Regions from separate parts of the Starkeya sp. ORNL1 genome, predicted to be linked through region 2. Evidence: riboswitches for the same ligand, from Rfam matches in the RefSeq annotation. Region 2 holds a riboswitch; each other region holds the start of a gene.
What was found. A riboswitch is a leader RNA that binds a small molecule or an ion and turns the genes downstream of it on or off. The one in region 2 is predicted to bind thiamine pyrophosphate.

Region 1 (4,207 bases), 2.7 Mb from region 2:
ATGCTCGCATCAGCGACGCCCACACATTGCCCGCTCGCCCGTCCCGTGCGATCCAGCCATAGGCGCACGGGGGAAGCGATGGCGGACGGCAACGGAGTGCGGCTCGGTGGCGGGCTGCCATGGCGGGCGGACATAGAGCGCGCCCGTATCCTCTGGTCTTCGCCGCTTTTGTGGCGCCGCCGCGGGGTGTTCCTGCTCGGCGCGGTGGCGGTCGGGCTGGTCTCGATCGGCTTCGCCTATGTCGCCGATGCCGCGCAGGATTATTACCACCGCCTGTTCGCCTGGAACGCCTACGCGCTGCTCCTCATCACACCCGCCACCTTCGCGCTGTTCGCCTATGCGACGAAGCGCTGGTTCGATGGCGCGCAGGGCAGCGGCATTCCGCAGGCTATCGCCGCGCGGCGCCACCAGGACGGCACGCTGGCCCGTAAGCTGCTCGCCCCGAACGTCACAATCGCCAAGGTGGTGATGACCACGCTGGCGCTCGCCGCCGGCGCCTCGATCGGCCGCGAGGGGCCCACCGTGCAGATCGGCGCCTGCATCATGTTCATGGTCGGCTCCTACGCCGGCATCGGCCGCCAACCGGGGCTGATCCTTGCCGGTTCGGCCGCGGGTATCGCCGGCGCGTTCAATGCGCCGCTTGCCGGCGTGCTGTTTGCCATCGAGGAGATGGCGCACTCCTATGATCGGCGGCTCTCCAGCCTGGTCGTTGCCTGCGTGGTGATCTCCGGCATCACCACGCTGCTGCTGGTCGGCAATTATGATTATTTCGGCGTCGTCAGCAGCAGCGCCAAAGGCTGGAGCCTGTGGATCGCCGTCGTGCTGTGCGCGCTCATCGGCGGGGCGATGGGGGCGGTGTTCTCGCGGCTGCTGGTGTTCCTCTCCATGGCGCCGCTGCGCTGGCTCAAATGGATGCGCGCCCGCCCTTTGCTCACCGGCGCGGTGTGCGGGCTGATCGTCGCGGTGCTCGCCATTGCGACCGGCGGCTTTGCCGGCGGCAGCGCCTATGCCGAAGCCAAGCTGCTGCTCCAGGGTGGTGCCGACCAGCCCTGGTGGTACGCCCCGGCCAAGCTGGCGGCGACGGTGCTGTCCTCGGCGAGCGGCATACCCGGCGGGCTGTTCTCACCCTCGCTGTCGATCGGCGCCAGCCTCGGCACCAATCTCGCCCAGCTCTTGCCGGGCGTCGATATCGGCGCGGTGGCGCTGCTCGGCATGGCCGCCTATTTCGCCGCGGTGGTGCAGGCCCCGCTCACCGCCTTCATCATCGTGCTGGAGATGACCGACGATGCCGGCATGACGGTGCCACTGATGGCGGTGACGCTGCTCGCCGCCGGCCTGTCGCGGCTGATCACGCCGGAGCCGCTCTATCACGCGCTGTCTTATGGCTTTGACGCGAAAGAAGAGTCGTCATCCCGGCCGGAGGCGAAGCCGTAGAGCCGGGATCGCGTGACGAAGGTGCGCCTCTTTCGGCGCGCGATCCCGGATCGGCCGCGAGCCCTAGCCGCTCGGATGGAACCATCCGAGCGATGAGCTAGTGCTCTCGTGCACTGGCCGGAGCATGTTCTGAATCGCAAAAGTCTTCCAACTTTTGCGGAACATGCTCTGGGCCGTCCGGGACGACGACATCGATCAGGGCAGCTTCGGAGCGTAGGTCTCCACCGGCTCGACCTTGTCGATCAGCCCATGGGCCTTCATGAACTCGCCGAACCGCTCATAGCGCTCGCTGTCCAGCGCTGCCGGGGCATGGGCGAAGCGGCGCAGCGTGTCGGCCCAGGCGGTCTTGTTCAATTCGTCGTCGAGCTTCGGGTTCGCCTTCACGAACACGCCCCACGCCTCGTCCGGATGGTTGAGGATGAAGATGGTGGCGTCCTCCACCGCAGCGAGGAACTTCTTCAGTCGCGGGTCGGCGATGAGATCCTTGTGGGTGATGTAGATCAGCTCGTCGAACACCGGCACGCCATGCTCTTCCGGGAAGAAGGCGGTGCCTTCCTTGCCCTCCAGCCTGATCTGGGTGAGTTCGAAATTGCGATAGGCGCCGATCACCGCATCGACCTTGCCGGCGACGAGCGCCGGGGAGAGCGCGAAATTGACGTTCACCATCGTGACATCCGTGGGCTTCAGCCCGGCGTCGGTCAGCATGGCGCCGAGCAGCGCATCCTCCAGCCCGGCCACCGAATAGCCAACGGTCTTGCCCTTGAGGTCGGCGATCTTCTTGATCGGCCCGTCCTTCAGCGCCACCAGCGCGGTGAGCGGGGTGGAGACCAGCGTGCCGAAGCGCACCAGCGGCAGGCCCTCCTTCACCGAGAGATAGAGGTTCGGCTGGTAGCCGACCGCGATCTCCGCCTGCTTGGCGGCGACGAGGCGCGGCGGCGCGGCAGGATCGGCCGGCGCTACCAGCGTCACATCGAGCCCGTGGGCGTCGAAAAAGCCCTTCTCCTTGGCGATGATCAGCGGGGCGTGGTCGGGATTGACGTACCAGTCGAGCAGCACGGTGAGCTTTTCGGCGGCCGCGGCCGGCGACAGCGAGACCGCGAGTGCAAGGCCGGCGGCGGCCAGGATCTTCGCCGGGATAAGGTTCTTCAGCATGGATCTCCTCCTGATGTGGAGACCCGAGACACGAGCTTTTGGGGGATCTTCCGGCCGCGGACGCAACGCGCCCCGGCCTTGGCTCCGTCCCTTCGCCGGCATGACCCGGATCAGGTTCAAAGGGTCTGGCTCACGCCATCTCAGCCTCTTGCGAGACACCCCTCGGACGGGTCGGACCGTAACAGAGGCGTCATGGAGCGGCAACCGCGAGGGGCGGCGCTCGGCTTGAGCATCCTTCGAGGCCCGGCTTCGCCGGGCACCTCAGGATGAGGTAGTTCTTTAAAATGCGACCTCATCCTGAGGTGCCGCCGCAGGCGGCCTCGAAGGATGTTCAAGCCGAGGAACCCCTACCGCCCCAGCGTCTCCGGCGCCCAGGGCACCAGCCGGGTCAGCGCCCGGTCCACGCAGGCGAACAGCACCAGCGCCACGGTGAGCAGGATGGCGAGTGCGGCGAACACCATGTCGGTCTGCATCCGCGCGTTCGAATAGAGCATGAGATAGCCGAGCCCGGCGGAGGAGCCGACCCATTCGCCGACCACGGCGCCGATCGGCGACACCGCGGTGGCGACCCGCAGGCCCGAGGCCAGCGCCGGCAGGCCGGCGGGGATGCGGATATAACGGAGGCTGGCCGTAGTGCCGGCGCCATAGAGCCGGGCGAGGTCGACCAGCCCCTGGTCGACGCGCGCCAGCCCGTCATGGAAGGCCGAGGCGACGGGAAAGAAGATGATCAGGCTCGCCATCACGATCTTCGAGGCGAGGCCGAAGCCGAACCAGATCACCAGCAGCGGGGCGATGGCGAACACCGGCAGCGCCTGCGCCACTAGCAGCACTGGCCTGAGCGCCCGCCGCGCGGTCGGCGAGGCCGCCATCAAGAGCGCGCAGCCAATGCCGAGCGCGGCGCCGCACAGCAGCCCGAGCAGCATCTCCCCCAGCGTGATGGCGGCGTTCTCCACCAGTATCGTGCGGTTGTCCCACAGCGCGGCGCCGATGCGAATGGGGCCGGGCAGGATATAGGCCGGCACGCCCATCACCCGCACCGCGGCTTCCCACAGGCCGAGCAAAACGAGGGCGGTGAGGAGCGGGCGGACGAGGTGGGCCATGGTACTTTCGCGCGGTTTCGACGACTTATAGCCGTCCCTCAGCCGTGGCGCGACCGGCGGCCTTGACCCCGATCAAGGCAGGCACAAGTTACCAGTGTAAAGTCGTATCGCAAGCGGCAGGTTCGGCAGCGATGGAGGACGGCATGTTCAAGGACATTCTCGTGCATCTGAAGGTCGGCGACGATGACGTCGACAGTGCGTCGGACTATGCGGTGTCGCTGGCGGCGGCGCTTGATGCGCACCTCACCGGCGTCGCCGGCAGCTTCGAGATCGACGTCCCCCAGATCTATACCGAAGCCTTCTCGACCGATTTCATCGAGACCCAGCGCCTCGAGGCACGCCGGCTCGCCGCCCAGGCCATCGACCGTTTCCAGGAAGCCGCCCGCTCGCTGGCCTTGACCGTCGATGTCGAGACCCTGGACGGCACCATTGGCGGCATTGCCGAGCAGATCGGCGTCATGGCGCGGCTGTATGATCTCACCGTGGTCAGCCAGCCCGATCCGGACCGCATGGGCTCGGAC
Region 2 (4,207 bases):
TTGTAGGTGATGACCCCTAGCTTCACATCGTCGCGGTTCGGCAGGCCGAGATGCTCCTTCGGCGTGACGTAGCAGAGCATGGCGGTGCCGAACCAGCCGATCATCGCCGCGCCGATGCCGGAGGTGATGTGGTCGTAGCCCGGGGCGATGTCGGTGGTCAGTGGCCCGAGCGTGTAGAAGGGGGCCTCGCCGCAGACGGCGAGCTGCTTGTCCATGTTGGCCTTGATCTTGTGCATCGGCACATGGCCGGGGCCCTCGATGATGACCTGGCAATCATTGGCCCAGGCAATCTTCGTCAGTTCGCCCAGCGTCTCCAGTTCGGCGAATTGCGCGGCGTCATTGGCGTCCGCAATGGAGCCCGGGCGCAGCCCGTCGCCGAGCGAGAAGGTGACGTCATAGGCCCGCATGATCTCGCAGATCTCGGCGAAGCGCTCATAGAGGAAGCTCTCGCGGTGATGGGCGAGGCACCATTTCGCCATGATGGAGCCGCCACGCGAGACGATGCCGGTGACGCGCCGTGCGGTCAGCGGCACATAGGCCAGCCGCACCCCGGCATGGATGGTGAAATAATCGACGCCCTGCTCGGCCTGCTCGATCAGCGTGTCGCGAAACACCTCCCAGGTGAGGTCCTCGGCGACGCCGCCGACCTTCTCCAGCGCCTGGTAGATCGGCACGGTGCCGATCGGCACCGGTGAGTTGCGCACGATCCAGTCGCGGATGTTGTGGATGTTGCGCCCGGTGGAGAGGTCCATCACGGTGTCGGCGCCCCAGCGGATCGCCCACACCATCTTGTCCACCTCGGCCGCGACCGAGGAGGTGACGGCGGAATTGCCGATATTGGCGTTGATCTTGACCAGGAAGTTGCGGCCGATGGCCATCGGCTCGAGTTCGCCGTGATTGATGTTGGCGGGGATGACGGCACGCCCGCGTGCCACCTCGTCGCGCACGAATTCCGGGGTCACCTCGTCGGGAATCGCAGCGCCGAAATCCTCGCCGTCACGGATCAACTTGCCCATGCGCTCGCGCAGGCCGTTCTCGCGGATGGCGACATATTCCATTTCCGGCGTGACGATGCCGGCCCGCGCATAGGCCATTTGCGTCACCGCCGCACCGCCGCGTGCGCGCAGCGGCCGGCGGGTGACCGGGAAGGTTGGCACGAGTTTTTCCGGGGAGACATTGCCATTGTCCTCCGGCTTCACCGCGCGGCCCTCATACTCCTCGACATCGCCGCGTGCCCGCACCCAGGCGTCGCGGGCGCGGGCGAGGCCGGCATGGATGTCGATATTGGCGGCCTCGTCGGTATAGGGGCCGGAGGCGTCATAGACGGCGAGATTGGGCTCGCCCGCGGACGGGTGCAGCAGGATCTCGCGGAACGGCACGCGCAGGCCGCGCGCCGCGCATTCGGCATAGATGCGCCGCGAGCCGGGAATCGGCCCGGTGGCGACGCCGATGGCGTCCTGGCCGATGGTGTCTTGGCCGGTGGCGTCCTGGGTGTCGGGATTTTTGGTCGGCATGATGGATCTCCTGAACCGATGGGTTGCGGAGATCCGGGCGCGATGACGTTGGGGAGGAACGGCGCGGTGCGGAGATTCCGCGCGCGCCATTCGGTTCCGATCCCTTCGCCGGCATGACCCGGATCAGGTTCGAAGGGTCATCGCGTCAGCTTGGCTTTCGGCCTCGCCCTGGCGATCTCTCAGCCCCCTACGGGGCTCCCCTTGGAACGTGGTCATTACGGCGGCAATCGATCGGGCTGTCAACGCACACACGCGTTGCTTAAAAGTTTAAAGGGATTCGTAACGATGTTTTCATGAAACCATTGCGCCGCGGGCCACTCGGGAACTCACTGGGGGAAGCCGGTTTATCCCTTCGTAACAAGGGAGTGCAGATGTGAGCACGCCGCGTATCCTGATCGTCGAAGACGACATGTTTGTCGCGCTCGACCTCGAGACTATCGTCTTGCAGGAGGCCGAGGCGGAGGTCGTCTCGGTTGCCAGCGTGTCCGCTGCCGAGCGTGCGGCTGATGACATCGACATGGCGATCCTCGACATCGATGTAGCGGACGGCAAGACCTACGATCTCGCCCGTCGGCTGCGCCAGAGGCACACGCCCTTCATCTTCGTCTCCGCCTCGCGGCGTGATGAATTGCCCGGCGAGTTGAAGGCCGCCCCATTCATCGCCAAACCCTACGATCCCGCGGCCATCACGCGCGAAGTCCGTCGCGCGCTCGCGTACCACGCCCAGGCCGCCGAATAGCATCCACCCCGCTGCCACGTGCCTCCCGCTTGTCGTATAGAGACGTGATCGATCATCGACAGGGGAAGCGCATGCGTGTTCGGCTGGTGGCGGGCGTCGCCGCATTCTTGATGCTGGCGGCGCAGGGCGCGTCCGCCGCGCCGTGCTCCAGTGGTGCCGGTTTTCCCGCCTGGCTCGCCGAGTTCAAGCGCGAGGCGGCGGCCGACGGCATCTCCGCCCGCACCATCTCCTCCGCGCTCGACGGCGTCGGCTATGATGGCAGCGTGGTGAAGCTGGACCGCGGGCAGGGCGTGTTCAGCCAGAGCTTCTTCCAGTTCTCCGACCGCATGGTGGCGAAATATCGCATCGAGCAGGGCGGCGCGCTGATTCGCAAGAATCGCGCGGTGTTCGACCGCATCGAGCAGCGCTTCGGCGTACCGGCGCCGATCATCGTCGCCTTCTGGGGGCTGGAGACCGATTTCGGCGCCAATATGGGGGACAAGCAGACGGTGCGCTCGGTCGCCACGCTCGCCTATGATTGCCGGCGCCCGGAGATGTTCCGCACCCAGTTGGTCGCGGCGCTGAAGATCATCGATCGCGGCGATCTCACCGCGCAGACCATGCGCGGGCCATGGGCCGGCGAACTCGGCCAGTTCCAGTTCCTGCCCGACCACTATCTGAACTATGGCGTCGATTTCGACGGCGACGGCCGGGTCGACCTCTTGCGCTCCACCCCGGACGCCTTGGCCTCGGCCGCCAATTACATCGTCTCGCTCGGCTGGAAGCGCGGCCAGCCCTGGCTGGAAGAGGTGAAGGTGCCGGCCAACCTGCCTTGGGAGCAGGCCGACCTCTCGATCAAGCTGCCGCGCTCGCAATGGGCCGGCTGGGGCGTGCGGCGCGCGGGCGGCGGTGCGTTGCCGGCCGATGGAGTGGGAGCTTCGCTGCTGCTGCCGATGGGCCGCAACGGGCCGGCCTTCCTCGCTTATCCGAACTTCGACATCTACACGCAGTGGAACCAGTCGCTGGTCTACGCCACCTCCGCCGCCTATTTCGCCACACGGCTCAATGGCGCCGGGGCCTATTCGCGCGGGCAGGGCAACATAGCGGTGCTGTCGATGGCGCAGGTGGCGGAATTGCAACGCCTGCTCAACGCGCGCGGCCATCATGTCGGCGGCGTCGACGGCAAGTTGGGCGCGGCGACGCGGGCCGCGGTGCGCACCGAACAGCAGCGCCTCGGCCTGCCGGCGGACTCCTACCCGACGGCCGAACTGATCGCGAAGCTGAAGACGGGCGGATAGTCTTCCACCTCGTCGTCATCCCGCCTTCCAACCAGTCGTCATCCCGGACGGCCGCAGGCCGATCCGGGATCGTAAGAAGGTGTGGGCTGGACTTCGCGCGATCCCGGCTCTACGGCTTCGCCGGAGCCTCTCCTCGGGCTTGCCGGAGGCAAGACCCGTGGGGCCGGGATGACGTCTTACCCTAGGGATGACGTCTCACTAATCAGAGCACCGGAATGCCGGCGTGCTTGGCCTTGGCTTCTGGCTCGACATGGATATTGACGAAGATGTCCTCCACCTCGCGGTGGAGCGCCTCTTCGATGCGGTCGCATATGGCGTGGGCTTCGCTCACCGGCATGTCGCCGGGCACCACGAGGTGGAAATCGACGAAGATCACCCGCCCGGCGTGGCGCGTGCGCACATCGTGCGCCTCGATGGCGCCGACCGCTTCCGCCGCGATCTGGGCGCGGATCTTGGCGAGCGTGTCTTCCGGCACCGCGCCGTCCATCAGTCCGCCGACACTCTCCTTGATGACGCTCCAGCCGGACCACAGGATGTTCAGCGCGACCAGCGCGGCGAGCAGCGGATCGAGGATCGGCAGGCCGGTGAGGATGGCGAGCGTTACGCCGATGAGCACGCCAGCGGATGAGACGACATCGGTGAGCAAATGCTTGCCGTCGGCGATGATCGCCGGCGAG
Region 3 (4,207 bases), 580 kb from region 2:
TCGGTGCCGAACAGTTCGCGCGCCATCTCCGCAGTGGTGACGGCTTCCTTCACCGTCTTGCAGCCGGCGGTGTTGGGCAGCACCTTCACGCCGAGCTCGCGGATCAGCGACCAGAAGCTCTGGCCGGCTTTGGAGGCCCCGGATTCGCGGCGCAGCGACACGGTGACGATCTCCGCGCCGGAAGCCCGGATCGCCGCGGCGAGAATCGCCGGCGAGGGATATTGCGCGGTGCCGAGCAGCAGCCGCGAAGTCACCGCGGTGCCGTAGAACTCGACCATGTCTGGCTTGGGATTGAGTGCGTCCATTCTTGCGTCCTCTCAGCCGCCCTGCATGGGGGCGAGGATTTCCACGCGGTCACCTTCCGCGATCGGCGTGGCGTCGCGCTTGACCGCACGCACCATGGCGCCGTTCAGTGCCGTCGCTACCTTGGCATCGCCGAGCTCGAGTTCGACGATGAGTTCGGCGAGCGTGCGGGCGCCGGTCTGCGACGCCTCACCATTCACGACGATGTTCATCCATCACCTCCGGGAAATGGGCCCCGTCGAACGCCACCTCCGCCGCCCGTCGCGCCAGCGCGGGAGCCAGAAGGAAGCCGTGGCGGTAGAAGCCGTTGACATAGATGGTCTGCCCACGTTTGCGGATGCGCGGCAGATTGTCGGGAAAGGCCGGACGGACATCGGCGCCGATCTCCACCACCTCGGCCTCGCCAAACGCCGGGTGCAGCGCATAGGCGGCGGACAGCAGCTCCAGCATGGAGCGGCCGGTGACGCGGCCGCGCTCGTCATTCTCGATCGAGGTGGCGCCGATCATGAAATGCCCGTCGCCGCGCGGCACCACATAGACCGGGATGCGCGGATGCAGCATGCGCACCGGGCGCTTCAAGGCGATCTCGCGGGTGAACAGCACCAGCATCTCGCCCTTGACGCCGCGGAGATCAGCAAGCTGGTCGCGGGCGGCAATACCCCGGCAATCAACGGTGATGTCGCTCTCGCCGGCGCGGCCGGCTTCGGCATCCAGCCCGTTCTCCTGATAGATGATGGCGACGCCGAGTTCGTCGGTCAGCTTGCGTGTCAGCGCGGCGAGTGCCTTGCGCGGCTCGAGATGGGCTTCGGTGGGAAAGAACAGGCCCTGGTCGAAGCGGCCATCGAGATCTGGCTCCAGCGCGCCGAGCTTCTCGCCGTCGATCCATTCGAAACCCTCGGTGCGCCGGGCGAAGCGCCGCAGATCCGGCAAATCGCGCGGCTGCGCCAATACCAGGCTGCCCTCCAGCGGCACGTCGGGAACCTCGGCGCGCCAGTATTCGAGGGATTCGAAGCCGAGTTCCGCGACCAGCGGCTCCGCGCTCTCGCGCTCGCACCACGGCGCCAGCATGCCGCCGGCGTACCAGGAACAGCCCTGCCCCGAGCCGGGATTGCGCTCCACCACGGTAACCTTCGCACCACGTCTGGCGAAGGCGTGGGCGCAGGTCAGGCCAGCGACGCCGGCGCCGACCACGGTCACACGCATGGCGTTGTCGCCGTCCCAGCGCCCACGCGGCAAGCTCTCCCGCGCGGCCTCGGTCGCGGTTTCGTCATATGCAATGTTCGGAGACGTCACTCGCTCCTCCCTCCGCCAGTCCAAACTGGATCAGGTTCGAAGGGTCGCCATGCCGCTTGCGGAATTTCCGCTTGCGCCGATGGCCTCTCAGCCTCCTGACGAGGCTCCCCTGGACGATTTCGATATAGTCCTTCCCCGGCGCGATGTCACCGTGCCGTCAATAATATTCACGGGCGCAAATAGCCGCGAACGAATGTCAGGCGTGGCGCGGCTGCAGCGTCACCACATTGCCGCGGCGGCTGCGCGCCGCCGACGTCACGGCCCGCTCCAGGCTGTCGCGGCTGAACGGCTTGCCAAGCCGCAGCAGGTCCGGATCGGCGCCTTCGGGCAATTCGGCATAGCCGGTGCCGAGCACCACCGGCAGATTGGGCCAGCGCGCCTTGATCGCCGCGGCAAGCTGTACGCCGGTCATGCCCGGCATCGCCTGGTCGGTGAGCACGACGTCGAAGGTCCGGCCGGATTCCAGCAATTCCAGTGCCTGCATGCCGGTGGAGGCCTCCGCGGTGGCATAGCCGAGGTCCTCCAGCATGGCAGCGGTGGAGGTCAGCACCAGAATGTCGTCATCCACCACCAGCACCGAACTCACGCCCTGCGGCACCGGCGGTGCCTCGGGAACCAGCGCCACCGGTGGCACGACTTCGGGCCGGACGCCGGCGATCGGCAGCCAGATCTCTGCCGTGGTCCCCTCGCCCACCTGGCTCTTGAGCACCAGCCGGCCGCCGGACTGCGCGGCGAGGCCGTGCACCATGGCGAGCCCGAGCCCGGTGCCCTTGCCGACGCCCTTGGTGGTGAAGAACGGCTCGGTGGCTCGGGCCAGCGTCGCCCGGTCCATGCCCGGCCCGTCGTCGCTGACCGAAAGGCAGAAATAATGCCCGTTCGCCAGGCCGCTGCCGTCGCTGCCCTCGGAGGCGTCATTGGCGACTTCCTCCTCGCGCGCCGCGATCACGATGGAGCCGCCATTCGGCATGGCGTCGCGCGAATTCACCGCAAGGTTCAGCAAGGCGAGTTCGAGCTGGTTGGCGTCGACGCGCGCCCGCGCCAGGCCGAGCGGAAAGCGCGTCTCGATGCGCACGCTCGGACCGATGGAGCGGCGCAGCAGGTCCGCCATGCCGAGCACGAGGTCGGGCACATCCACCGGCTCTGGCTTCAGATCCTGCCGGCGGGCGAAGGCGAGCATGCGCTGCGTCAGCGCCGCGCCGCGCTGGGCGCCCTGGATGGTGTTGTCGATCAGCCGGAGCAGGCGCGCATCATCCGGCGCGCGCTTGCGGGCAAGCTCCAGATTGCCGAGGATGACCGCCAGCAGATTGTTGAAATCATGGGCGATACCACCCGTCAGCTGGCCGACGGCCTCCAGCTTCTGCGCCTGCCGCAGCGCCTCTTCGGCGCGTCGGCGCTCGGTGACATCGATCAGGCCGCACAATGTGCGGAGGATGTTGCCATCATCATCGCGCTCGGCAACGGCGGAGAGAATGCAGTCGAACACCCGCCCGTCCTTCGCCACCAGCCGGTATTCCGCCTCGCGCAATTCGCCGCTGGCGAGCAGTCGCGGCCAATGCTCCTCATTGCGCTGCCGGGTGGAATCCGGCGTCATGAAGTCGGTGATCGGATGGCCGATGACGTCCTCGCGCTCATAGCCGAGCAGCGCCAGCCAGCGATCGCTGACCTGCTCGATGCGCCCGTCGGGGCCGAGCGAATGCAGTGGCAGCGGCGTCTTGCGGTAGAGGAAGCGAAAGCGCTCCTCGCTCTCGCGCAGCACGATAGCCTCGCGATCCGCCAGTGAGGCGAACCGCCGGTCGTAGATCGCCGCCATGGCTGCCGCGCACAGGATCACGAAGGTGGCGGCGGTCACCCCGACGACGAGTTGCACACTGCCGACCAGCGCGGGCTCGACGGCGAGGTGGTCAGCGGGATGCATCTGGAAATCGGTGCCGAAGATCGCGACATAGTGCATGCCGGAAATGGCAATGCCCATGGCGACAGCGGCGGCGAGCTTCTGACCCAGCGAATGCGTGCGAAAGGCGAGCCACAGTGCCGCCGTGGACGCGCCGATCGCGATCAGGATGGACAGCACCACATAAAACGGGTCGTAGCTCAGGCGCGCGCCGACATGCATCGCCGCCATGCCGGTATAGTGCATTCCGGCGATGCCGAACCCCATGATGACGCCGCTGAGGGCGATCAAAGGCAGCGTTACCTGGTCGCGGCTGGCGACATAGAACCCGAAGCCGGTGGCAAGCAGCGCGATGATGAAGGAAAGCAGCGTCAGCTGGACATCATAGGTGGCCGGCATCACCGCGCTGAAGGCCAGTATGCCGACGAAGTGCATCGACCAGATGCCGCCGCCGAGCACGAGCGCGGCAGCGCCGAGCCAAGCCCTGCGCCCCCAGCCGTCAGCGTGGCGGATGCGCCCGGCAAGGTCGAGCGCAGTGAAGGACGCCGCCATGGCAATGAGGATCGACAGCGCGATCAGCGATGGGCTTTGGGAGCCGAGCGTGCTCACGGCCGCGGCTCCGGACGCGCGTACGGTTGCGGGCGGGCGCACTTTTCGGGGCGGGCGGACATGGCAACTCGACGCTCGAATGCCCTCGATCACGTTTCATGAAACGTAATC

Region 1: it holds a riboswitch for thiamine pyrophosphate, as region 2 does, so the genes downstream of both, G3545_RS12325 (ABC transporter substrate-binding protein) here and thiC (phosphomethylpyrimidine synthase ThiC) in region 2, are expected to answer to the same signal.
Region 3: it holds a riboswitch for thiamine pyrophosphate, as region 2 does, so the genes downstream of both, thiO (glycine oxidase ThiO) here and thiC (phosphomethylpyrimidine synthase ThiC) in region 2, are expected to answer to the same signal.

The regions. Positions count from the first base shown of each region.
Region 1 is NZ_CP048834.1:2,557,804-2,562,010, reverse strand. It holds gene G3545_RS12330 (chloride channel protein) at 79-1,434, shown strand; gene G3545_RS12325 (ABC transporter substrate-binding protein) at 1,630-2,586, opposite strand; TPP riboswitch at 2,657-2,759, opposite strand; gene G3545_RS12320 (ABC transporter permease) at 2,934-3,686, opposite strand; gene G3545_RS12315 (universal stress protein) at 3,830-4,207, shown strand, end outside.
Region 2 is NZ_CP048834.1:5,253,130-5,257,336, forward strand. It holds gene thiC (phosphomethylpyrimidine synthase ThiC) at 1-1,514, opposite strand, end outside; TPP riboswitch at 1,597-1,726, opposite strand; gene G3545_RS24745 (response regulator) at 1,888-2,253, shown strand; gene G3545_RS24750 (lytic murein transglycosylase) at 2,325-3,530, shown strand; gene G3545_RS24755 (cation diffusion facilitator family transporter) at 3,733-4,207, opposite strand, start outside.
Region 3 is NZ_CP048834.1:5,833,529-5,837,735, reverse strand. It holds gene G3545_RS27350 (thiazole synthase) at 1-278, opposite strand, end outside; gene thiS (sulfur carrier protein ThiS) at 318-515, opposite strand; gene thiO (glycine oxidase ThiO) at 493-1,506, opposite strand; TPP riboswitch at 1,587-1,717, opposite strand; gene G3545_RS27335 (MHYT domain-containing protein) at 1,793-4,096, opposite strand.